3 regions of the Paraburkholderia sp. BL6665CI2N2 genome follow, and region 3 is predicted to be linked to each of the others. Evidence: predicted binding sites of a transcription regulator. Region 3 holds the regulator's gene; each other region holds the start of a gene.
The links. The regulator HrcA, encoded in region 3, represses chaperone genes, less so after heat shock. The targets are predictions, from matches to a motif close to TTAGCACTCNNNNNNNNNGAGTGCTAA.
Positions count from the first base shown of each region.

Region 1: rpoH (RNA polymerase sigma factor RpoH) is a predicted target of HrcA. The motif match lies at 3,734-3,760, and genes of this name have one in related genera.
Region 2: groES (co-chaperone GroES) is a predicted target of HrcA. The motif match lies at 6,583-6,609, and genes of this name have one in related genera.

Region 1 covers NZ_SORC01000001.1:6,069,335-6,077,168, forward strand. The annotation lists gene cydB (cytochrome d ubiquinol oxidase subunit II) at 1-517, opposite strand, end outside; gene B0G81_RS27315 (cytochrome ubiquinol oxidase subunit I) at 553-2,145, opposite strand; gene cydP (cytochrome oxidase putative small subunit CydP) at 2,135-2,395, opposite strand; gene rpoH (RNA polymerase sigma factor RpoH) at 2,737-3,672, opposite strand; gene B0G81_RS27330 (acyloxyacyl hydrolase) at 4,036-4,599, shown strand; gene B0G81_RS27335 (nuclear transport factor 2 family protein) at 4,642-5,025, shown strand; gene B0G81_RS27340 (2-isopropylmalate synthase) at 5,152-6,261, opposite strand; gene ybiB (DNA-binding protein YbiB) at 6,762-7,733, opposite strand.
Region 2 covers NZ_SORC01000001.1:6,417,379-6,425,212, forward strand. The annotation lists partial or broken gene B0G81_RS28835 (MFS transporter) at 1-446, shown strand, start outside; gene B0G81_RS28840 (porin) at 632-1,705, shown strand; partial or broken gene B0G81_RS44845 (chemotaxis protein CheW) at 1,769-1,861, opposite strand; gene B0G81_RS28850 (methyl-accepting chemotaxis protein) at 1,994-3,736, opposite strand; gene B0G81_RS28855 (GNAT family N-acetyltransferase) at 4,561-5,070, shown strand; gene B0G81_RS28860 (GNAT family N-acetyltransferase) at 5,155-5,733, opposite strand; gene B0G81_RS43860 (hypothetical protein) at 5,908-6,189, shown strand; gene groES (co-chaperone GroES) at 6,682-6,972, shown strand; gene groL (chaperonin GroEL) at 7,028-7,834, shown strand, end outside.
Region 3 covers NZ_SORC01000001.1:6,261,433-6,269,266, reverse strand. The annotation lists gene B0G81_RS43830 (hypothetical protein) at 256-417, shown strand; gene B0G81_RS28195 (RNA-binding S4 domain-containing protein) at 389-796, opposite strand; gene hemH (ferrochelatase) at 805-1,875, opposite strand; gene hrcA (heat-inducible transcriptional repressor HrcA) at 2,061-3,080, opposite strand; gene B0G81_RS28180 (NAD kinase) at 3,411-4,313, shown strand; gene recN (DNA repair protein RecN) at 4,385-6,055, shown strand; gene glnE (bifunctional [glutamate--ammonia ligase]-adenylyl-L-tyrosine phosphorylase/[glutamate--ammonia-ligase] adenylyltransferase) at 6,194-7,834, opposite strand, start outside.

The DNA of each region.
Region 1 (7,834 bases), 190 kb from region 3:
GCCCGCACAACACCGCGAACGGGTTGAGCAGTTCGAAAAAGCCGCCGTGGTAGGTCACGCGCAAGTCGGTATCGAACGAGAACGGCACGCCTTGCAGCAGGTTGCCGAACGCGACGCCGAACACCAGTGCCGGTACGAAGCCGCCGACGAACAACGCCCAGTCCCACGCCGTGCGCCAGCGCGGGTCTTCACGTTTGCTGCGATAGTCGAAGCCGACCGGCCGGAAGAACAGCGCGAACAGCACCAGCAGCATGGCGAAATAGAAGCCGGAGAACGACGCCGCGTACACCAGCGGCCACGCGGCGAACATCGCGCCGCCCGCCGTGATGAGCCAGACCTGATTGCCTTCCCACGTCGCGCCCACCGTGTTCACGACGATGCGCCGCTCGGCGTCGGTCTTGCCGATGAACGGCAGCAAAATCGCCGCGCCCATGTCGAAGCCGTCGGTGAGCGCGAAGCCGATCAGCAACACGCCGATCAGCACCCACCAGATCAGTTTGAGGGTTGCGTAATCCATGATGATCTTTTCCCTTGAAACTCAGTGGCGGCGAATCAGGCGGCCGTGTTGGTCGGCAGCGGCTGATTCAGCGGCTGTTGTTCGTGGTGATAGCGGCCCGTATGCAGCGACGAAGGACCGAGCCGCGCGTACTTGAACATCAGCATGATTTCGATGATGAACAGCACCGTGTAGAACACCACGAAGCCCGCGATACTCAGATACAGGTCATTCGGCGTCAGGCTCGAGGCCGACAGGTTGGTGGGCAGAATGCCCGCGATGGTCCACGGCTGACGGCCCACTTCAGCGACGATCCAGCCGAACTCCGCCGCGAGCCAGGGCAGCGGAATTGCCCATACGGCCCAGCGCAGGAACCAGCGGCGCTTCTCCAGCAACAGCGAGCGCTGCGCGCAGAACCAGAACGCCAGCACGAAGGTGGCGAGGAACAGAATGCCCAGACCCACCATCAGCCGGAACGAGAAGAACACAGGTGCTACAGGCGGGATCGTTTTCTTCGCGGCCTGGGCGATCTGATCCGGCGTGGCGTCGGTGACGTTCGCGGTGAACTGCTTGAGCATCAGGCCGTAGCCGAGATCCTGCTTGTGCGCGTCGAAGGCGGCTTTGGCTTCGTCGGTAATGTCGCCTTGCTTGAGTTTCTGCAGGGCGGCGTAGGCGAGCATGCCGTTCTTGATGCGCACCTCGTTGCGCGCCATCAAATCCTTCAGACCGACCACGGGTTCATCGAGTGAGCGTGTTGCGATCAGGCCGAGCGCGTACGGAATCCTGATAGCGTAGTCGGTGCGCTCCTCCTTCTGATTCGGAATCCCGATGATCGTGAACGGAGCCGGTGCGGGCGCGGTTTCCCATTCGGATTCGATCGCGGCCAGTTTGACCTGCTGGACTTCGCCGGTGCGATAGCCGGATTCGTCGCCGAGCACGATCACGCATAGCGTGGATGCCAAACCGAAACCGGCAGCAATCGCGAACGAGCGCAACGCAAACTCAGTGTCGCGGCGCTTGAGCAAATACCACGACGACACACCGAGCACGAACATCGAAGCGGTCACATATCCCGCCGACACGGTATGCACGAACTTGACCTGTGCGACCGGGTTGAACAGCACGGAGAAGATGCTATCGAGCTCCATGCGCATGGTCTGGTAGTTGAAGGTCGCGCCGACCGGATTGTTCATCCAGCCATTGGCCACCAGAATCCACAGCGCCGACAGGTTCGAGCCGAGCGCGACGAGAAACGTGACGAACACATGCTGGACCTTCGAGAGCCGTTTCCAGCCAAAGAAGAACAGCCCGACGAAGGTCGACTCGAGAAAGAACGCCATCAGGCCTTCGACCGCGAGCGGCACGCCGAAAATGTCGCCGACATAGTGCGAGTAGTATGACCAGTTGGTGCCGAACTGAAATTCCAGCGTGAGACCGGTGGTCACGCCCATCGCAAAGTTGATGCCGAACAGCTTGCCCCAGAACTGGGTCATGTCTTTGTAGATCTGCTTGCCGGTCATCACATAGACCGACTCCATGATGACAAGCAACCAGGACAAGCCGAGCGTGAGCGGGACGAACAGAAAGTGGTAAAGCGCGGTGATGGCGAACTGGAGGCGCGACAGTTCTACGACTTCGCTAACGGGCATGTGGATCACCTTGGGACGGATGCGAGGCAGGCACGGACAGCAGCGCCTGCGCGACTTGCTCAGGCGGCAGCGACATGTGCTCCGCCTGCGGATGATTGAAGAACGTGTACTTGAGCGCCATCAGCAGTACGAATTTGATGGCGAGGACGATGGCGATATCCCGCGCCAACGTCGGACCGCGCACCCAGCCATGGAACCGTTGGCGCAGGCTCCGGCGGCGGGTGGTGCTGCGATTGAGGGCTGTGGTCATGATCGGTAGAAGGCAACTTCACACCGGCGAATCCGGCTGGCGCCAGACCGCTTCAGCGGTCGGGCGAGTGCATCCCGATTCTAGGAGTAGAACCTCGCGCGCAACAGTTCGGAACTGCGGCATTGGGTCGCGAGACTTGCCCCGTTCAACCAGTATTGCTATCTGGTTTGTGATACGTCAAGAAACGCGTGTCGCTTGTAGATGTTCTTGAGTGAAGGCGGGCGTGCGCGAATAAGCCGCGGCGTGGGCGAAAAAAAGCCCCGCCGTCTTGCGAGGGCGGGGCTTGGCGGCTGTGCTGCCGCGCGCCGGACGAACCGCGGCATGCTGACAATCTTCAAGCGTTAAGCGTATTCGGTGAGCGCGCCGCGCATCTTCTTCATAGCGCTCGCCTCGATCTGGCGAATACGTTCGGCGGACACGCCGAATTCGTCGGCCAGTTCGTGCAGCGTCGAGCCGCCCGAACCGTCGTCTTCCACCTTCAGCCAGCGTGCCTCGATGATGCGGCGGCTGCGGGCGTCAAGTGCGTCCAGCGCGCTCGCAATACCGTCGCTTTGCAGCTTGTCGCGCTGACGCGAAGCCAGCACGGCGGTCGGTTCGCTATGCGAGTCGGCCAGATAGGCGATCGGCGCGTACGCTTCTTCACCGTCTTCGACCTGGCCTTCCAGCGCGATGTCGCCGCCGGACAGACGCGTTTCCATTTCGGAGACTTCTTCGCGCTTCACGTTCAACTCTTTGGCCAGATCGTCGATCTGGTCCGGTGTGAACGCGCCCAGCCCTTGCTTGTGGCTGCGCAGATTGAAGAACAGCTTGCGCTGCGCCTTGGTGGTGGCGACCTTCACCATCCGCCAGTTGCGCAGAATGTATTCGTGGATCTCAGCCTTGATCCAGTGCATGGCGTACGACACAAGGCGCACGTTCTGCTCCGGATCGAAGCGCTTCACGGCCTTCATCAGGCCGATATTGCCTTCCTGGATCAGGTCGGCGTGCGGCAGTCCATAACCCAGATAGTTGCGCGCGATCGACACGACCAGCCGCAAGTGCGACAGGACGAGACGGCGCGCGGACTCGAGGTTGTCCTGCTCGCGAAATTCGGTGGCGAACTGGCGTTCTTCCGCCGGCGTCAGCATCGGAATCCGATTTACGGCCTGGATGTAGGCGTCGATATTGCCCAGTTGACCGGGCAGCAGCGAGGAATGCGAGAGCGCCAGTGCACCTGCCGAAGCGGCCTTAGCCGACGACGGGCTCAAAGTACTCGGAAGGGTCATTGCATGGCTCACGTAGGAAACTCCTTTGGAATCAGACAAAAGCTTATTCAGGTAACGACTCCAGCGTTGGATGTTAGCACTCTGAATTGTCGAGTGCTAATACTTAGAGGGCGTAGGGGCATCCAAGTTCCGCAAATTCCTATTGAAATTCACGAATCAATAGCCATGGTACACCGCTTCGGCCGGCTCCGTGCTAGACGTAGAATTTACCTAACAGATTGCCTTCATCGTTATAAATACCTGATTTTTGCCAAATTTGAAGTGACTAATTGCGGAAAGTCAGCTTTCTTCATACGATCCGCCAAATTGAGATTCACCTTAGAATACGCAAAACAGTTGCAGATTGTTCAGCGTTCCACGGAACCCGGGTGTTAGATGAACAACAAAAAGAATGCTTTGCGTGGTCTGACTCTAAAAATCTTCGCCGGATCGTTGATTTTAGGGGCTTCAGGTTTGGCCTTGGCCGATCAGTGGGGCGTGCAGGTGGCAGGCGGTCTTGGCGACCATCACGTCCGGAAGCTCGACCTTGGGGTGGTGTGGGACCCCAATCTGACCTGGTGGCAAATTGGCGACTGGCACTTCGCGCTGATCGGCGAAGCGCACGTGGCCTGGTGGCATACCGATGAAAGTGACGAGCACCGCGATATCGGTGAATTCGGCGTCACGCCGTTTATCCGCTTCATTCGCGGCACGGGCTCGATCCGTCCCTTCGTGGAAGCGGGTGTCGGCGTGCGACTTCTTACGCATGCCCGCATCTCTTCTGACTACACCTATGCCACGGCGTTCCAATTTGCGCCAACAGCCGGTGCGGGCGTGCAGTTCGGCAGCCACCAGCAGTACCAGGCGGGCTACCGCTTCCAGCATGTTTCCAATGGCGGTATCAAAGAGCCGAATCCTGGTATAAATTTCCACCAGCTATATCTGCAATACAACTTCTGACAACCGTGGCCACGTTGGCTCACCGGTGCAAGGGGCTGAGCGATGGCGGCAAAGATTATCGAAGCGGTTCGCGAGCTCGAGCGAGAGCGCTTTCGGGCGATGGTCGACGGCGACGGGCCCTCGCTCGATGCCCTGCTCGCGGACAACGTGAGCTACGTTCACACGAACGGCAAGCGGGAAACCAAACGGCAGTTCATCGACGGGATTACCACGGGCCGCCGCCGCTATCGGCAGATCGAGATTCAGTCGCAAGAGGTGCTGCCCGTCGGGCGGGAGATCTGCGTGGTAACCGGTCGCGCGCTGATCGAAATGGAGGCGAACAACGGGGCGCTGCTGTTTCCGATCGCCTACACGGCGATTCATACGCAGGAAGACGGCCGTTGGCGCCTGATTGCCTGGCAGGCCACGCGTTGCGCCATCGAGTGAGCCTTGTGAGCTCATTCTGTCGAGCCGGCTGCGCCTTGTGAGCGGGCCGCTCCGGTTGACGCGCGCGCGCGGGTAGCGCGCTCGCGCATCGTGTTTGCGTCGGTTTGCCTCACGTCGGCCTGATTCTCAGGCGGCGACGCTTTCCTGATCCACACCGCTCCATTCGCGACGATCCGGCGCGCCGGTTTCTGCCACTTTCAGCGCTTGCGCCGCGACGCCTTGTCGCTCCGCGTTCTTCGCCCGCATCACCGCTTCGCCTGCATACGGATGGCGTGGATGCACCGGCAACTGATTGCAGCGCTCCGCCACGAGCCGGACCGCCTCCATATCGGAGAAATCGAGCCCCGTATCGACGCCTTGCGCGTCCAGGTTCATCGCCAGCGCGACGAGATCGACGTTGCCGGTGCGCTCGCCGTTGCCGAACAGGCAGCCTTCGACGCGGTCCGCGCCCGCCAACAGGGCCAGTTCCGCAGTGGCCACCGCGGTGCCGCGATCGTTATGCGCATGCACCGACAGCACGATGCTGTCGCGATAGCCGAGATTGCGATGCATCCATTCGATCTGATCGGCGAAAACGTTCGGCGTCGCGGCCTCCACGCTCGCGGGCAGGTTGACGATCATTTTGTGATCGCGCGTGGGGCGCCACGTCTGCGCGACCGCGTCGCACACTTCGCGTGCAAACGGCAATTCGGTCGTATTGAACGTTTCCGGCGAGTACTGGAAGGTCCAGTGCGTGCCGGGACGCGCCTGCGCATGCTCCTTGATGAGTTGCGTGCCCCTCACGGCCAGTGCCTTGATCTCGGCCTTCGACTGATTGAACACGATCCGCCGAAACGACGGGCAAATCGCGTTGTACAAGTGCACGATGGCGCGCGGCGCGCCCTCCAGCGCCTCGAACGTGCGCGCAATCAGTTCCGCTCGCGACGGCATGAAGACCTCGATGGTCACGTCGTCGGGAATGCGCTTTTCCTCGATCAGCCTGCGGACGAAATCGAAGTCCGTTTGCGACGCCGACGGGTAGCCAACCTCGATCTCCTTGAAACCGATCCCGACCAGCATCTCGAAGAACTCGAGCTTTTGCGCGGCGTTCATCGGCTCGATCAGCGCCTGATTGCCGTCGCGCAGATCGGTGCTCATCCAGACCGGCGCCCGGTCGATCGTGCGGCTCGGCCATTTACGGCCGGTCAGACGTACGGGCGGGAAGGGGCGGTATTTTTCAGCGGGGTTTTGCAACATGGTGAGCCTCGTTCGTTGGATCGTTTGCGAAAAGGTGTGGCCGGGAGCGGTTGGCGGACTGCCACGGATGCACGGTCCGCCAGCCGGTGGCTAGCGGCAACAACGAACGGGCGCGAACGAACGGCGTCGTCGTGACGGCGAAAACGGACGTGGATAAAGCCCATGCGGCGTGCATTTGATCCTCGCGCTTCGTCCGCGCGGTAAACGGACGAATGCAAACGACTACAGGTTGTGAAGAACTACGCTTTGGGGGTGCAACAGGAACAACAGAACTGCTGGAGAGCCCGCGCTTTGAGCAACCTGAGCTGCCAACGCGCGGCGCTACGCCTGACTTACGCTAGGCGTAGCGATAGGGGCCGCGCTAGGCGGCCGGAGGTAATTCGGAGGGTGTTCGGAAGGGAACGCATGGGTCTAATGTATGACGCCGCGTTGCGGCGTGTCAACCCGCGCGGGTCGCGGCGGGCGACTGCAAGCGCGCCGCAGCGCTTACGCCGCGGCCATTACACCGGCGTTCTGGCGACGTCCACGATCAGTTCCACTTGCCGTTCGATCGCGCTCGGCACGGGTGCTTCGCCGCGCAAGACGGCGTTGATCCAGGCGGCCGTCGTCGGCGCGTCCTTGGCCTCGGGCAAGTCCACTTCCGGCGCATCGGGCGACGAGCGCTCGTGCGGCACGCGCGTTTCGCAGACACCGTCGTGCAACCAGTCGACCTGCACCTGACGACGCGTATCGGCTACCGCTTCGCCTTCGGTGCCGCGCGCAAGCAGCGCGCCGCCGGCGGCCGCGTCCGGATGTGTGTTGAACAGTTGTGTGAGGCTGTCGCGATACGGCGGGTGCGTGTAGTTCACGAGGCGCAGACCCGCGGGCGCGAACGGCTGGAGGATTTTGACCAACGTGTGCGTCGAGTTGCGCACGCCCATGCGTCGGCGCAGCGCAAGCAGGCGTGCGAGCTTCGGCGCGAGCACGTCGATTGGAGCAAACGCAACTCGGTGCTCGGCGAGACCGTCTTCGATATCGGCGTGCGATCGTGCGTGCTGAATCTGCAGATGCGTGAAGATTTCCGCGCTCGTCACCCGGCCCGGATCTTCGGTGACGCCATGCACCAGCACCGGCACGCCTTCGCGCGCCAGCAGCAGGGCGAGCAGCGGCACCAGATTCGGCTGCTTGCGCGCGCCGTTGTAGCTGGGTATCGACACGGGCCGGAACGTGCCGTGCGGCAAATGAACCGGCTCGAACGACGCATGTGCGCCGGCCAGCATCGCGGCGAGTTCGTCGGCGGTTTCGCCCTTCACGCGGTACGCGAGCAGCACCGCGCCGAGTTCGAGCTCGGCCACGCGGCCGTCGAGCATGGCGGTGTAGAGCGCGCGTGTATCGTCGGCGGTCAGCGCGCGGGCGCCGTTCGGGCCGCGGCCGATTTCCTTGATGAAGCGGGCGCAGGGGAAGGGATTGACGGTGTCGGCGGAGTCGGTCATCGGGCGCAGGGGACATGTTGGCGTACCGCTTCAAAGCGGTTTGCCACGGTATTCAAGGGACGCTGTTGACTGTGAGTATCGCATCTATGGCGATCCGGCGA
Region 2 (7,834 bases), 160 kb from region 3:
TCAATCTCGAATGTACTTAGCACGTGCGGGGTGCTTGCCTGCGCGTTACTGATAGACCGTGTAGGGCGCCGCCGCTGGGCAATGGCTTGTTTCATCATCAGCGCAATACTGCTCGCCGCTCTGGGCATTCATGGAGCTGGCAGCGCATGGTCAGTGATGCTCCTGGGATCGTCGGCCTACGCCGTGATAGCAACCACGACTGTCCTTCTGTACCTTTACACCCCTGAAATCTATCCGACCCGGATGCGCGCCATCGGCACTGGTCTCGCGACTTCCTGGTTGCGAGCGGCCTCTGCTGCAGCGCCTGCGATCGTCGGTGTCGTATTGACAGGGAAAGGTATCGCTGCGGTATTCGTCATGTTTGCCGTGGTCAGTGCAGTGGGCTTTTCGTCGCCGCGCGAATGGTGGAGACGACCAATCGCGCTCTCGAAGAGATCTCCCCGTAGCCTCTGGATCGCTGTGACTCCTTCTCCGGATATGACTCCAGGGAAGGAGCCGGCTGGCGCGTAATACCGTTAGCTTTGCCGACATGATTGCGACACGCGCCAGCGCTCCAGGCCGGCCCATCAGTAGTACTCAGTGCTGACGCACGAAAAAATCATTCGAAAAAATATGAATGGAGACAACCGAAATGAAAAAGGCACAACGGGCAATGGCCAGCTCTCCCGCGCGGAGAATTGTTGGTACGCTTGGACTTACAGCGCTTTTCTGCTCAGTTTTAGCATTGACTTCTGTCTGCGCCCGCGCAGATAGCGGCTCGCAGGTCCAACTTTATGGCCTCATCGGCACCTATGTCGGGAGTGTCAAACGCAGCGACACGCCGCAATCTGCGGTACTGATGGGGAGCGGCGGACTCACCACTTCCTTCTGGGGAATCCGCGGCAACGAAGACCTTGGCGGCGGCGTCAGTGCCATCTTCGCCCTCGAGAGCTTCTTCCAGCCTCAAAACGGCGCGCAGGGTCGCAATGCGACGGACCCGTTCTGGTCACGCAATGCGTACGTGGGATTTAAAGGCGACTTCGGCCAATTAACGTTGGGACGGCACAGAAACCCGACCTATACGGCAGAGTCCCTCGTCAATCCATTCGGATCATCTGTCGTCTTTTCTCCGCTCGTTGTCCAGACATTCGTGGCCAATTATAGCGGCACGATCATCGGAGATACGGTGTGGAATAACACGGCCAAGTACACGACCCCGGACTTTAAAGGTTTCGGTGCAACGGTAATCTACGGCCTGGGTGGCGTCGCGGGTTCGCCCGGCATTGGTAACCTCGGCGTTCACTTGAATTATCAAGGTCACGGTCTCACGGCAGTGCTGTCCGGCCAGCGCGTGCGGTACACCGCGGCAGGGCCGGTGGGAGCGCAGTATGCCTATCTCGCGGGCGCGGCGTACGATTTCAAAGTCGTGACGCTGTACGGAGCGTGGGCGATGACGAGTGACGTGAGTACGCCTACAGGCAGCCACACTTACGAAGCCGGTTTGTCGATCCCGTTCTCGCCCGCTGACTTCCTGCTTGCGGAGTGGGCACGCACACAACGGTCAGGGCCCACGCATACGACCAACACCCTTCGAAACACTGCCGCTCTCGGTTACGATCATCTGTTGTCCAAGCGGACGGACATTTACGCGATTTACTCCATTGACAAGCTGAGCGACCATCCCATCGGCAACACATTTGCCGTCGGCATTCGACACACGTTCTAGAAAGCGTTCGCTTCTTTGTGGTCGCTTCCCGTCGCCGAAAAAGCTCGGCGGTGAAGAGGGGTTAGGCGCATCATACGAGCGGATCTCCTGGACCTGCAGAATGTCTACGCCGTACTCTTCCGCGCCCACGCGGAAAATCAGGAATCCTCCGGCCAGGTGCGATGCCGCCTCCGCCTGATCGGGATTCGCCGCGGCCGCATGCGCGGCGGTGAATCTCGCGGGAATAGCGGCGTGAGCCCTTTCCATTGTTTCTATGGCGGGCTCCGTCGATTGTGTCGTTCAAGCAACTCAGAACGAGTCCCAGCCTTCGCTGTTGACAGCCGTTGCGCTGGCACCTGCCAGGCGAGGCACTGCGACTGGCCGGACGGGCGTTGCAGCCTTCCTCGTCGCCGGCCGCGCTGCGCGGGTTGCCGGGACGGTTGACGGGTTGGCGGATCCGCCCGTTGCACGCGCAGCGGCCTGGGAATCCAGACGGAAGAACGCAATCGCCTGGTTCAACTGCCGCCCCTGATCCTCGAGTGATTTCGATGCGGCTGCCGCTTCCTCCACCAGCGCGGCGTTCTGCTGCGTGACCTCGTCCATCTGCGTGATCGCCTGGCTGACCTGCTCAATGCCCCGGCTCTGTTCGGTCGACGCAGCGGCGATTTCGCCCATGATGTCGGTCACACGCGCCACGGCCTGCGTGACCTCGGACATCGTCTTCCCCGCCTCATTCGCAAGCGACGAGCCATTCTGGATCTTCTGCACAGAGGCGTTGATCAGATCCTTGATTTCCTTTGCCGCGCTGGACGAGCGCTGGGCGAGGCTGCGCACTTCGCTTGCGACCACCGCGAACCCGCGTCCCTGCTCGCCCGCACGGGCTGCTTCCACCGCCGCATTCAGCGCGAGGATGTTGGTCTGGAAAGCAATCCCTTCAATGATTCCTGTGATATCCGCGATCTTGGTGGAACTCGTGCTGATCTCGCCCATCGTATCGACCACCTGACTGACAACCTCATTCCCCCGTCCCGCCACTTCGGACGCATTGGCCGAGAGTGAACTCGCCTGCTGGGCGTTTTCGGCATTCTGCTTCACGGTTGATGTCAGCTCTTCCATGCTCGCAGCGGTTTCCTGCAGTGAAGCCGCTTGCTGTTCCGTGCGGGAAGAAAGATCGACGTTGCCAGACGCGATCTGGCTCGAACCGGTGCCAATGCTGTCCGCAGAGGCGCGAACCTGACCGATCAGGCGCACGAGGCTTGCCTGCATCTCGCCCATCGAGGCCAGCACGCTCCCGGCAGGCGCATTGTTCGCCCCCGGCACGGGGCTCAGATCCCCACCAGCCACGCGCTGGGTGACTTCGCCCAGTACGGCCGGCTCCGCGCCGAGAGCACGCGTCAAACTGCGGGTAATCAGCACACCAGCCAGCGCCGCGGACAAAGCGGCCGCCAGGCAAATGGCGATCAGCACATTCCGTTGGCTGGCGTAGTGCTCGGCCGCTTCCTGTACCAACTGCGACTCAACGCTTTTGGCGTAGTCCGCGTAAGCCTGCGTCGCCTTGACCAATGCAGCGAGCAGGGGCCGGCATTCGTCATTCATCTTCGTGATGGCTGCGTCATGCTTGCCGTTCAAAGCAAGGTCTACGATAGCCGACGCAACCGGTCCGTAAAGCGATTCGACACGATTGATCTCGGCCACGAGCTCGCGCGCCTGAGGGGTCACGTCGCTCGCATTGGCGACCATCTCGTTTAGCTTTCGAAGGCGGCTGGCGACGGTTTCGTGGGCCTGCGTCACCGCAGCTTTTTCAATCGCCAGATCCTCCGGCTTCGTCACCAGCACCAGATTGCGAGCGGCGATAGCGCGTTGATCAACCGCGGTCCGAACGCCCACGACCATGTCTCCGCGGGCGTTGACGCCTGAGACGTAACCTGAGAACTGGTCATTGGAATCGCTCAATGCCTTTAACGAAATGCCTGAGACCACAAGAACCAGCGCGGCTAGTACGCCGAACGCCCACGTGAGTCTGGCTTTCACTGACAGCTGATTAAAGTTCATGTTTCGATTCCACTGAAAGCGTAGTAAATAAGGACGATGGCGGATCGCTGCCTCGCTAACGCCCTGGAAGATGCTGGAGTGCGGGGTGTTCTTGTTCAACGGATGAATCAGTCGCCCGCATCAGGTACTACGGCTATAAGGCAAAGATCCTGAAGGGCGAGGTTCCCCAGGTAGCGACTCGCAAACGTTCTCGCGCTATTGTTTTTTTAAATGAAGGAAGCATCTTGTTAGGCTCACAGGCGACAGTAAGCGGGTGGATTTTTGTCTGATGATTAATCTGAGTGACTGCAGGCCGCCATCCGTTCATAAGCTGTACCAACGAAATGAACTATCGACGGCTTTGAATGGACGCGATCGAGGAAATGGGAAGCGTCGGGCGTCTCTTTCGAGCCTCCTAACTGCCGTTCCTTTCGTGACTCGACTGACCGGATTGGGTTGGTTGCGGTGCTCCGCGCGATATGCAGTTTGAAAGTTCTCGCACGCGTCGGGATCGGGGAGAGTTCGGCCAGGAAACGTCGGTCGGCTACCGTGTGTCGATCATCGACAATTCGCAATAGCGGGCGGTGCTCGTTTCGCCTCCCCCTGGAAGTCAGCCCGGCCGCCGAACCACATCGGTCAGTTCACAAATTAAATTTAATGTGCCAATATCGGCCAAATGGAACTCCGTAACGTATCGATTCGGTCTCGTCATTGTCACGGTCGCAAACTTTTGCGCCGCGGTTCGTTACGTCCTCAGCATCGAATTCGACCTCGTCGGTCAAACTCCATGTGCAACGACCAAGGCGCCTAAGGCGCCTTTTTTATTTCTCTCCTAAGAGCTGACGATGACCCTCCCGATAAGCTATCGACGCGCGACCATCGAAGATGTTTTGACAATCTGCGAATTGGGTCAAATCTTGAATGCGGGCCACCACTTGGCACGCCCCGACATCTACGCAGATGCCACCACAGAATTCGGCCGGGACAAACCGCACTGGCTCTCCAGCCTGCAAGGAGAAGATCGAGCAACGTTCCTTGCTGAGCTTGGCAGCAAAGCCGTCGGCTTCATTACGATTCAGGTGGTGAAGCCGATAAGCCCGTTATTGCAGCCGATCGTCGCTGGTCGCATCGGCTCCGTCGCAGTCTCAGAACAAATCAGAGGACGCGGGGTCGGCAGCTCTCTTATCAAACTCGCGGAAGAGTGGGCACGGAACCAAGGTGCCACGGACATCAGACTAGCCGTTTGGGAATTTAACGAACAGGCGGTCAATCTGTATCAGGAACTTGGCTACGAGATTCGCGCGTTCGAGATGGGAAAGCGGATTCGGACCTTGGTGGATGTTCCGAACGCATGAGCCTGCGACCGGCGACCCCTAACGGCACCGGGTGCTTTAAGCCTGCGGAAGTCGAAAGGTCGGAGCGAAGGCTGCAAGACTGGTTTAACGTTCTGGAATTTGGTTGATTAGCGATGTGAGCACGTGGTCTGCCCATACCCCGTTGATCCTTAGATAGGACCGAGCCAAGCCTTCACGCTCGAACCCTAGCCGTTTTAATAGTTGTTCGCTACGAAAATTTTCGGGCCTGAAATTCGCCATTATTCTGTGCAACCCAATTTCGTCAAAGATATAAGTAATGGCAGACGTCAATGCTTCGCGCATGAGGCCTTGTCCTTCAAACCGCTCTGCAAGCGAAAATCCAAGATGACATGCCTGAAAGGGCCCGCGCACGATGTTCGTGAAGTTGCAATCACCGACTATTTCGCCGGTTCCCAACGAAATGAGAAGGAGATGCACCGCGACTCCCGAGCTGTTGTTATGCGCCACTGTCGACAGCCGTAGGCAAACCGAATCAGTGTCGAAGAAGCTTTCGTCTCGAAGCGGTTCCCAAGGCTGTAGGTGAGCGCGATTTTCAATGGAGTATTCCCGCAACTCATGCGTGAACTGCTCGCATGCCGGCACGAGTTTCAGGCGTGCCGTTGAAATTTCCCGCGGTAGTACGTCGATGTGAACACTCGTCACTGGGGCTCTCCGTTGAAAACGCGGGAGAGTATGTTTAGTCAGAAATTCTTCGTCAACAATTCGACTGGCGACACGTGATTCAATGTCCGCTCTGGGAAAAGCCAAGAGCGCTGTCTGTCAACGGCCGCGATATACGAAGCCGACTCATGGATTGACTCCTCAAGGGATCAATCATTGACGGTCTCCAGAACGGCCACGCGTTTTACTACTCGACCGACCTCTCAATTTCCGGCCTCGAAAATTTTGCCATCGAGCGATGACGAACTGGTGACGCACATGAATGAAAGGCGCGGCCACAACCTGTTCCACCTGTCCGAATTTGCGGCAATAGTGAGTTTGCCCAGCTCAACGGGGAAGCGTGATGCTGGTGAATCGTTTGAAGCCGCTATGGAAGAGGTGGTGAAGCGGGCTTGTACAGCGACTCCTTTACGCCGTCGTTATCGCATGGCCAGGTGATGAATTGATCGAGCATCTGAATCCAGCGCGGCTGCACGACGAGAGCGACAGGGTGGCGTCGCGGGCTGCATGATGTTTTTCGAATTCCCAGAACATGGCCGAAGAGTACGATCTTTTCTGGGGGTTTACCCTTGAGCGAATATTGAGCACTAGGTTTTGCGAGGCGGCTTCGTCAGAAACGGCTAGGTTTCGTAGCAGCGTGCACAACCCGTGCATACGGCGGCTCCGGTTCTAACTCGTTGTTTTTTATGGGAAGTGCGAGCCCTAGCGGTGTTCGGACACAAGTCGTGAGTTCAAACTTCGGCGAACAAAGTTCAAAGTTAAGCGAATCTCCACACGAATCTTGATAACCGCACCATCCCTTCTTGAATTTGTCACCACCCGTCCATATAATTAGCACTCGCTGCACGAGAGTGCTAACAACATCGCCGGTTGGCTCCGCCAGCCGGGTTTTCTCAGCGTTCTTCAGTCTCAATCAAGAGAGGAGTATGTATGAACCTTCGTCCTTTGCATGATCGCGTGATCGTCAAACGTCTGGATCAAGAAACCAAGACCGCGTCGGGCATCGTGATCCCCGAAGCCGCAGCAGAAAAGCCGGATCAAGGCGAAATTCTGGCAGTCGGCCCGGGTAAGCGTGACGACAAGGGCGCGGCAATCGCGCTCGACGTGAAGGTGGGTGACCGCGTTCTGTTCGGCAAGTACGCAGGCCAGACCGTTAAGGTCGACGGCAACGAACTGCTCGTGATGCGCGAAGAAGACATCATGGCCGTGGTGCAGAAGTAAGCGACAAGTCGCTGCTTTTCCCGGTCGTATCTTAAAGAATTCAAGGAGTTAGAAGATGGCAGCTAAAGACGTCGTATTCGGTGATTCCGCCCGTGCCAAGATGGTTGAAGGCGTGAATATCCTCGCGAACGCTGTGAAGGTCACGCTGGGCCCGAAGGGTCGCAACGTTGTCCTGGAACGCAGCTTCGGCGGCCCGACGGTCACGAAGGACGGTGTGTCGGTCGCGAAAGAGATCGAATTGAAAGACAAGCTCCAGAACATGGGCGCGCAAATGGTCAAGGAAGTGGCTTCCAAGACCAGCGACAACGCAGGTGACGGCACCACGACCGCAACGGTCCTGGCTCAGTCGATCGTCCGCGAAGGCATGAAGTATGTTGCATCGGGCATGAACCCGATGGACCTGAAGCGCGGTATCGACAAGGCTGTGACGGCCGCAATCGAAGAACTGCGCAAGATCAGCAAGCCGTGCACGACCAACAAGGAAATCGCACAAGTCGGCGCGATTTCGGCAAACAGCGACTCGTCGATCGGCGATCGTATCGCTGAAGCGATGGACAAGGTCGGCAAGGAGGGCGTCATCACGGTTGAAGACGGCAAGTCGCTGCAAGACGAGCTGGACGTGGTCGAAGGTATGCAATTCGACCGCGGCTACCTGTCGCCGTACTTCATCAACAACCCGGACAAGCAAGTCGCCGTGCTCGAAAACCCGTTCGTGCTGCTGCACGACAAGAAGGTGTCGAACATCCGTGATCTGCTGCCGGTACTGGAACAGGTCGCCAAGGCTGGCCGTCCGCTGCTGATCATCGCGGAAGACGTCGAAGGCGAAGCGCTGGCTACGCTGGTGGTGAACAACATCCGCGGC
Region 3 (7,834 bases):
ATGAGGCCGGGACCAACCATTTCAAGCGGTTCTCCCGGATCTTTTCGCACCAGGGATGGGTGGCGGAAATGCCCGGTTACAACCATTTTTGCTGCGCAATCAGATTGAGATTGAGTGCGATCGGCAAGTGGCCTATGCTCCATTAAAGCATCGGAAAAGACGCGTTAACCCTAATCTGACGTAAACCTTTCCGATTTATTGCAATTCCCACCTGATTCGCCCGTCTTTATCCTGAACCTTCCTGAGGGGAGTACCGTGAAACTGACCTTTGCAATCTCGGTGGTCGCATTGGTTCTGATTGCGGGCACCACGACCATCTGCATGTCCGGGGCCGTCAACGACCACACTACCGAATACGGCGGCGTGCACGCGACCATGGAACAGCTGTTCAACCCCCACCTGAAAGTTTGTCGATAGTGCGCCTGTCGCGTTTGGTCGGCCGGCCGTGTAAGGCGGCCGCCGGTTCACGGTACGTCTTGCGCCGCTCCTGTTCGACCTGCCGCTTCACCTTGCTCTCTTCGGTTTCCGCATAAAGCGTTTGCGCCACGCTCGCCGGGCCGCGCACGTCGCACACGCCCAGCACTTCCACCTGCCAGACAATTCGCTCGATCTCGATTTCGACCAGGTCGCCGACCCGCACGTCTTTAGCCGGCTTGACGCCGGCACCGCCAATGCGCACGTGTCCCTTTTCGACAGCGTCCGCCGCGAGCGAGCGCGTCTTGAAGAAGCGCGCCGCCCAAAGCCATTTGTCGATGCGCAGCTTCGCGCCCGCGTCTGTTGCAATGCTGTAGTTCATGAGCCTGTTCAAGCTCCTGTCGTATGCGGCACCGGCAACGCCTGCACAGGCCAGCCTTGCAGGTTCTGCGCAACGATTTCGCCGAGCGCGGCAATCCACGCCTGCGAGGCATTCAGGCAAGGAATGCGATGGAAATCCTTGCCGCCTGCATGGAGGAATTCGTCGCGCACCTCCATGCCGATTTCTTCGATCGTTTCAAGGCAATCAGCCGTGAAGCCCGGACAAAACACGTCGGCGCGCCGCACGCCCGCCGCACCCAGTTCCTTCAACGTGGGCGCCGTGTATGGCTGCAACCATTCGGCCCTGCCAAAGCGCGACTGGAACGTGATACGGCATTCCACCTGCGTCAGTTCGAGCGCCTGCATCAGCAGCGCGCCGGTTTGCTGGCATTGCTCGTGGTAAGGGTCGCCGAGATCCAGCGTGCGCTTGGGCACCCCGTGGAAACTCAGCACCAGCTTGTCGCCCGCGGCGAAATCCGGCCGGCCGTGCTGATGCCAGTAGTGATGCACCTGGGCGGCAAGCGCCGCAATGTAGGCCGGATGATCGGCGTACTGGCGCACCGTGCGAATTTCCGGCTGATTGCGCATACGCCTGAGCGCCGAAAAGGCGTCGTCGAACGCGGTGGCGGTGGTCGAGGACGAGTACTGCGGATACATGGGCATCAACAGCACGCGCTCGGCGCCCGCCAGCTTGAGCTGGTTCAGCATGGCCGGGATACCCGGCGTGCCATAGCGCATCGCGTAATCGACCAGCACCGTGTAGTCATTCAGTTGCAACAGATGGCGCAGGCCTTCCACCTGCTTTTCCGTATGAACGCGCAGCGGCGAGCCCTCCGGCATCCACACTGCAGCGTACTTCTTGGCGGAGGCGACGCCCCGAATCGGCAAAATCAGCAACCGCAGGATGATCTGCCAGAGCAGCGCCGGAATTTCGACTACGCGCGGATCGGACAGAAACTGCGCGAGATAGCGGCGTACCGCGCGCGGCGTCGGCGCGTCGGGTGTGCCGAGATTGATCAGCAGCACGGCGACACGGTGTGATGTTGCGTTTTGTGAGGGCCGCTCGAGGTCGAAGCGCATAGGCAGCAAAGCACCGGTGTTGGCGGAGAGTCAGTTCAGGTGGGATTCATTATAGCGGCGCGGTTCACGCACCGGTCCGCCGGACACCCCTGGCCATTCGGCCAATTGGCAAGCCGCGCGCCGTCACGCATTATTTGCAGCAGGAGCAGGAGCCAGCCGCGGCTGCGGTCGGGAGTCGAAGCCGCCTACTGCTGGCTGAGGGTCAGCGAGAGCAGGCGCGCGGTGATATCCACGATCGGGATCACGCGGTTGTAGGCCATGCGGGTCGGCCCGATCACGCCGAGCGTGCCGACGATCTTGCCGTTCACCTCGTACGGCGCGGTGACAACGCTCATTTCCTCGATCGGTACGAGATTCGACTCGCCGCCGATGAAAATCTGCACGCCCGCCGCGTGACTCGACACGTCGAGCAACTGAAGGAGACTGGTTTTTTGATCGAACACATCGAACAGCTTGCGCAAGCGCGCCATGTCCGACGAAAGGTCGGCCACTTCGAGCAGATTGCGCTCGCCGGAAATCAGCACGGTTTCGCCCGTGTCCGATTCGTCCGTGCTGGCCGTGACGGCGGCGTGCATGAGTGTGGTCATGTCGCCGCGCAGTTCGTCGATTTCTTCGCGCAGACGGCGCCGCACGTCGTCGAACGAAAGGCCCGCGAAGTGCGCGTTGATGTAGTTGGAGGCTTCGACCAGTTGCGAGGGCGAGAAGTCGCGCTGAGTCGCCATGATGCGGTTCTGCACATCGCCTTCCGGCGTCACGATGATCAGCAGAATGCGCTTGTCCGACAAACGCATGAACTCGATCTGCTTGAACACGTGGCTGCGCCGCGGCGTGAGCACCACCCCGGCGAACTGCGACAGGTTGGACAGCACGCTGGCCGCCGCCGCAACGATTTTCTGCGGCTCGCCTGCCTGCAGCGTAGTCTTGACCGTACGCGTCACGGCTTCTTCGTCCGCGGCGGACTCCACAGTGAGCATGGTGTCCACGAACAGGCGGTAACCGCGCGGTGTGGGAATGCGGCCCGCGGAAGTATGCGGACTGATCACGAGCCCCAGATCCTCGAGGTCGGACATCACGTTGCGGATCGTTGCGGGACTCAGTTCGAGGCCCGAATAGCGCGACAACGTGCGCGAGCCGACCGGCTGACCTTCGGCGATGTAGCGCTCGATCAGCGTTTTGAGGAGGGTTTGTGCGCGAGGATCTAGCATGAGGGAAAATTTTAGCTCAATGGCACGACTACCGCGAGCGCTAGGGGCGCCCATCCCTGACGAACGCGCCGCCGTTTGCCAAAGCGGCGCTCTGCCTTCGGTCCGGCCTGCGAGCCGGCGTTCCGCCCGGCGCTTTGCCGACCGCCTTGCGAGCCACCTTCTGGGCGGCCCGGCTGCCGGCGCCCCGCCGCACTTTAACCGGCGTACGTGTCATCAAGGCTTCACCATTCTAACGATAATCGCGAGATGCGCTGACAGCCCGCGCGCGCCGGCCCGCTACCGGGTCTGTCTGCGGTTCTTTTCAGGCCCTACCTATGGTGTAATGCCGGCATGCAAGTGACCAGCCAGTTCAAGACCGTCGCGCTCGTCGGGCGCAACAACACGCCGGGCATCGCCGAGCCGTTGACCGCGCTCGCCTCGTGCATCGCGAAGCGCGGCTTCGAGATCGTATTCGAAGCCGACACCGCCGCGGAGATCGGCGTGACCGACTATCCGGCGCTGCGTCCCGCCGAGATCGGCGCGCGCGCCGACGTTGCGGTCGTGCTGGGCGGCGACGGCACCATGCTCGGCATCGGCCGCCAGCTGGCGCCATATCGCACGCCGTTGATCGGCATCAACCACGGGCGGCTCGGCTTCATTACCGACATCCCGATCTCCGACATGCGCGAGATCGTGCCGCAAATGCTGTCGGGCAATTTCGAGCGCGAGGAACGCGTGCTGCTCGAAGCGCGCATCATGCGCGGCGGCAATCCGATCTATCACGCGCTCGCCTTCAACGACGTGGTGGTCAACCGCAGCGGCTTCTCGGGCATGGCGGAGCTGCATGTCTCGGTGGACGGCCGCTTCATGTACAACCAGCGCTCGGACGGCCTGATCGTGGCGACGCCGACCGGTTCGACCGCTTATGCGCTGTCGTCGCAAGGGCCGATTCTGCATCCGCAATTGCAAGGTATCGTGCTGGTGCCGATCGCGCCGCACGCGCTGTCGAACCGGCCGATCGTGCTGCCGGACGACTCGAAGGTGAGCATCCAGATCGTTTCCGGGCGCGAAGTGAACGTCAATTTCGACATGCAGTCGTTCACCTCGCTCGAACTGGGCGACACGATCGAAGTGCGTCGCTCGCGTCATACGGTGCCCATGCTGCATCCGGTCGGCTACAGCTTCTTCACCACGTTGCGCAAGAAGCTGCACTGGAACGAATACCCGTCGCACGAAGAAGATCCCAAGCCCTGAGCGGCAAGAAATCCGGAACGCGAACGCCGCCGCGGCCGAAACCCGAACATCAAGCTCACCAGACGACCTCCATGCTTCGCCACCTCTCGATACGCGACTTCGTCATCGTCGCCGCGCTCGATCTCGAATTCGACAGCGGCTTTACTGTTTTCTCCGGCGAAACCGGCGCCGGCAAGTCGATCCTGATCGACGCGCTGGCGCTCGCGCTCGGCGCCCGCGCCGATGCGAACGTCGTGCGCACCGGCGAAAGCCGCGCCGACATCACCGCGGAATTCGAGACTCATGCGCAGGTCGAGCAATGGCTCGACGAGCAGGCGCTCGGCACGACCGGCGACGACGGCCATCATGGCGGCACGGTCATGCTGCGGCGCGTGGTGGATGCCAACGGCCGCTCGCGGGCCTTTATCAACGGCACCGCGGCGACGCTCGCGCAGTTGCGCGAGGTCGGCGAAATGCTGGTGGATATTCATGGGCAGCACGCGCACCAATTACTGATGCGTCCCGACGCGCAGCGCGAACTGTTCGACACCCACGCGGGCCTGTCGGACACCGCGGCAAGCGTCACACGGGCATGGCGCGCGTGGCGCGAGAAGATTCAGGCGGTCGAGCACGCGCAAACGCGCGACCGTGAACTGCAACTCGAACGCGAGCGTCTCGCCTGGCAACTCACTGAACTGGACAAGCTCGCGCCGCAACCGGGCGAGTGGGAAGAAGTCAACGCCGAGCACCGGCGGCTGTCGCATTCGGCCAATCTGATCGACGGTGTGCAAGGCGCGCTCGGCGCGTTGTCCGAATCGGACGAGGCGATGATTACGCATCTTGCCTCGATTGTCTCGAAGGTGCGCGACCTGGCGGAGATCGACCCGGCTTTGAACGACGTGCTGGCCGCGCTGGAACCCGCCGAAATCCAGTTGCAGGAAGCGGCTTATTCGCTGAGCCACTATGCGCAAAAGCTCGAACTCGATCCGGACCGGCTGGCGCAAGTCGAAAAGCGTCTCGACGCTTTGCACTCGGCGGCGCGCAAGTTTCGTCTGCAGCCGGAAACGCTGCCTGAGGAACACGAGGCGCGTAGCGCGCAACTGGCCGCGCTCGACGCGGCCGCCGACCTCGACAGCCTGCATGCCGCCGAAGCCAAGGCCAAGGAAGCCTTCCTGACCGAAGCGAAGAAACTTTCGAAGGCGCGCGCCAAGGCCGGCAAGGCGCTGGGCACGGCGGTCACAACCGGCATGCAGGAACTGTCGATGAAAGGCGGCAGCTTCGAAGTCGCATTGGTGCCGCTGCCCGAAGGCGGCGCACATGGGCTCGAACAGGTCGAGTTCCGCGTCGCCGGTCATGCCGGCGTGCCGCTGCGGCCGCTCGCGAAAGTCGCCTCAGGCGGGGAACTGGCGCGGATCAGCCTCGCGCTCGCGGTCATTGCCAGCGCCGCCAGCCCGACACCCACGCTGATCTTCGACGAAGTGGACACGGGCATCGGCGGGGGCGTCGCCGAAGTGGTCGGGCGGCTTCTGCATCAGCTCGGCCAGCAGCGTCAGGTGTTGTGCGTGACGCACTTGCCGCAAGTGGCCGCGCGCGGCGACCACCACTTCCAGGTGGCGAAAGCGGGCAACGGCAAGGGCGGCACGGTCAGCAGCGTGACCTCGCTCGACAAGGCGAGCCGCGTCGAAGAAGTCGCGCGCATGCTCGGCGGTTTGGAGATCACGCCGACCACGCGCAAGCATGCGAAGGAAATGCTGGCGGCGTAGCTGTTCGTTGGCGGGTGGATGTCCTCGCCACCCTACATGCCGTTTCGGAGAGCGAACGCCACGAGTTCGCTCACACCGCCATTCAAAGCATCGAGCTGCACAACCCGCTCGCGCAAACTGCGAACCTGCGATCAACCCTCAGCCAAACACGCGTTTCCACAAGCCCAGCACCGCTTCGCGCTCCTTAGCCACCAGCGCCGGCTCGACCCGCGCCTTCTCCATTCCATCCAGCCGCAGTTGGTGCTGCAACTTGCGGTATGTGCGATACGCCGCGCCGACCGTCTCCGCTTCCGCCTCGCTCATCAGGCCGAAGCGCGACACTTCCCGCAGCAACGCGATGTTGCCGGTATTGCGGATCAGTTCCGGATCGCTCGCCGCGTGCAGCAACACCCAGTACTGCACGGTGAATTCGATATCCACCATCCCGCCGCTATCGTGCTTCAGGTCGAACAGCGCCGTGTGGTTCAGATGCCCGGCTTCGACGCGCGCGCGCATCTCGACGATCTCTTTCATGAGCGGCGCCGCTTCGCGCGGCGTGGTCAGCACCTGTTCGCGGATCGCCTCGAACTTGGCGCCGATCTCGGCGTCGCCCGCGCAGTAGCGCGCGCGGCTCAACGCCTGGTGCTCCCAGACCCACGCCGTATTGGCGGCGTCGCCCTCGCGCAACTGGTAACGGCGGAACGCGTCCAGATCCGTGACAAGCAGACCTGACTCGCCGTTCGGCCGCAAACGCAAGTCGACGTCGAACAATGTGCCGGCGCCGGTCGCGGTTGTCAGCCAGGTAATCAGGCGACGGGTGTAGGTTGAATAGACGTCGGCTGCGGCATCGTCGGGGTCGTCGTAGAGGAAGATGAGGTCGAGGTCGGACGCGTAACCCAGTTCCTTGCCGCCCAGCTTGCCGTACGCAATCACCGCGAAACGCGGCACGTCGCGGTGGCGTTTCGGCAACTGGTTCCAGACGGCCTGCAGCGTGACGTCGAGCACGGCGTCGGCGAGTTCGGACAGCCGGTCGCTCACGTGCTCGACACTCAGCTTGCCGGCCAGATCGATTAACAGAATGCGAAACACCTCGGCCTGGTGGGCATGGCGTAGCAGATCCATCTGCTGCTCGACGCCGTCCGCCGCGGCCAGACGCAGGCGCAGCGTGCGCTTGAACTCGGGCCAGTCGAACGGACTATTGATCGCTTCATCGTCCAGCAATTCGTCCAGCAATTGGGGGTGGCGGATCAGATAGCCCGCCGCCCAACGCGAAGCGCCAAGCACTGACAGCACACGATGCAGCGCTTGCGGATATTCGGTCAGCAGGGCGAGATACGCGCCGCGCCGGCTCACCGCTTCGAGCAGGTCGAAGAAGCGCGCCACGGTATCGGCGCGGCGCTCCGCGGGCTCCAACGTGCGGGCGGCTTCGAGCGCCCGTTGCGCGACGATGTCGAAACGTTGCCGGCTGCGCTCGGCAAGCCCCGCGTAACGCGACGACTGCCAGATCGCGCGCAGCCGCGCGAGCAGTTCGCCGGGCTCGGCCACGCCGAGTTCGACGAGGCGCGCCCGCAGGGCTTCGTCGGCGCTGTCGTCGGCGAGCGCGCTGCTCCAGACCCATGCGGCGGCGCCGTCTTCGGGTGCGCCACAGCCATCGCGGCCGTTCACTTTGTCAGCGAAAATCTGGTCGAACTGCTGTTCGACGAATTCGCGATGGGCGTCCAGCTTCGTCATTAGTGAGGCGTAGTCGTCGCAGCCCATCGCGTGGGCGAGCGCCGATCGTTCCTCCGGATCGACCGGCAT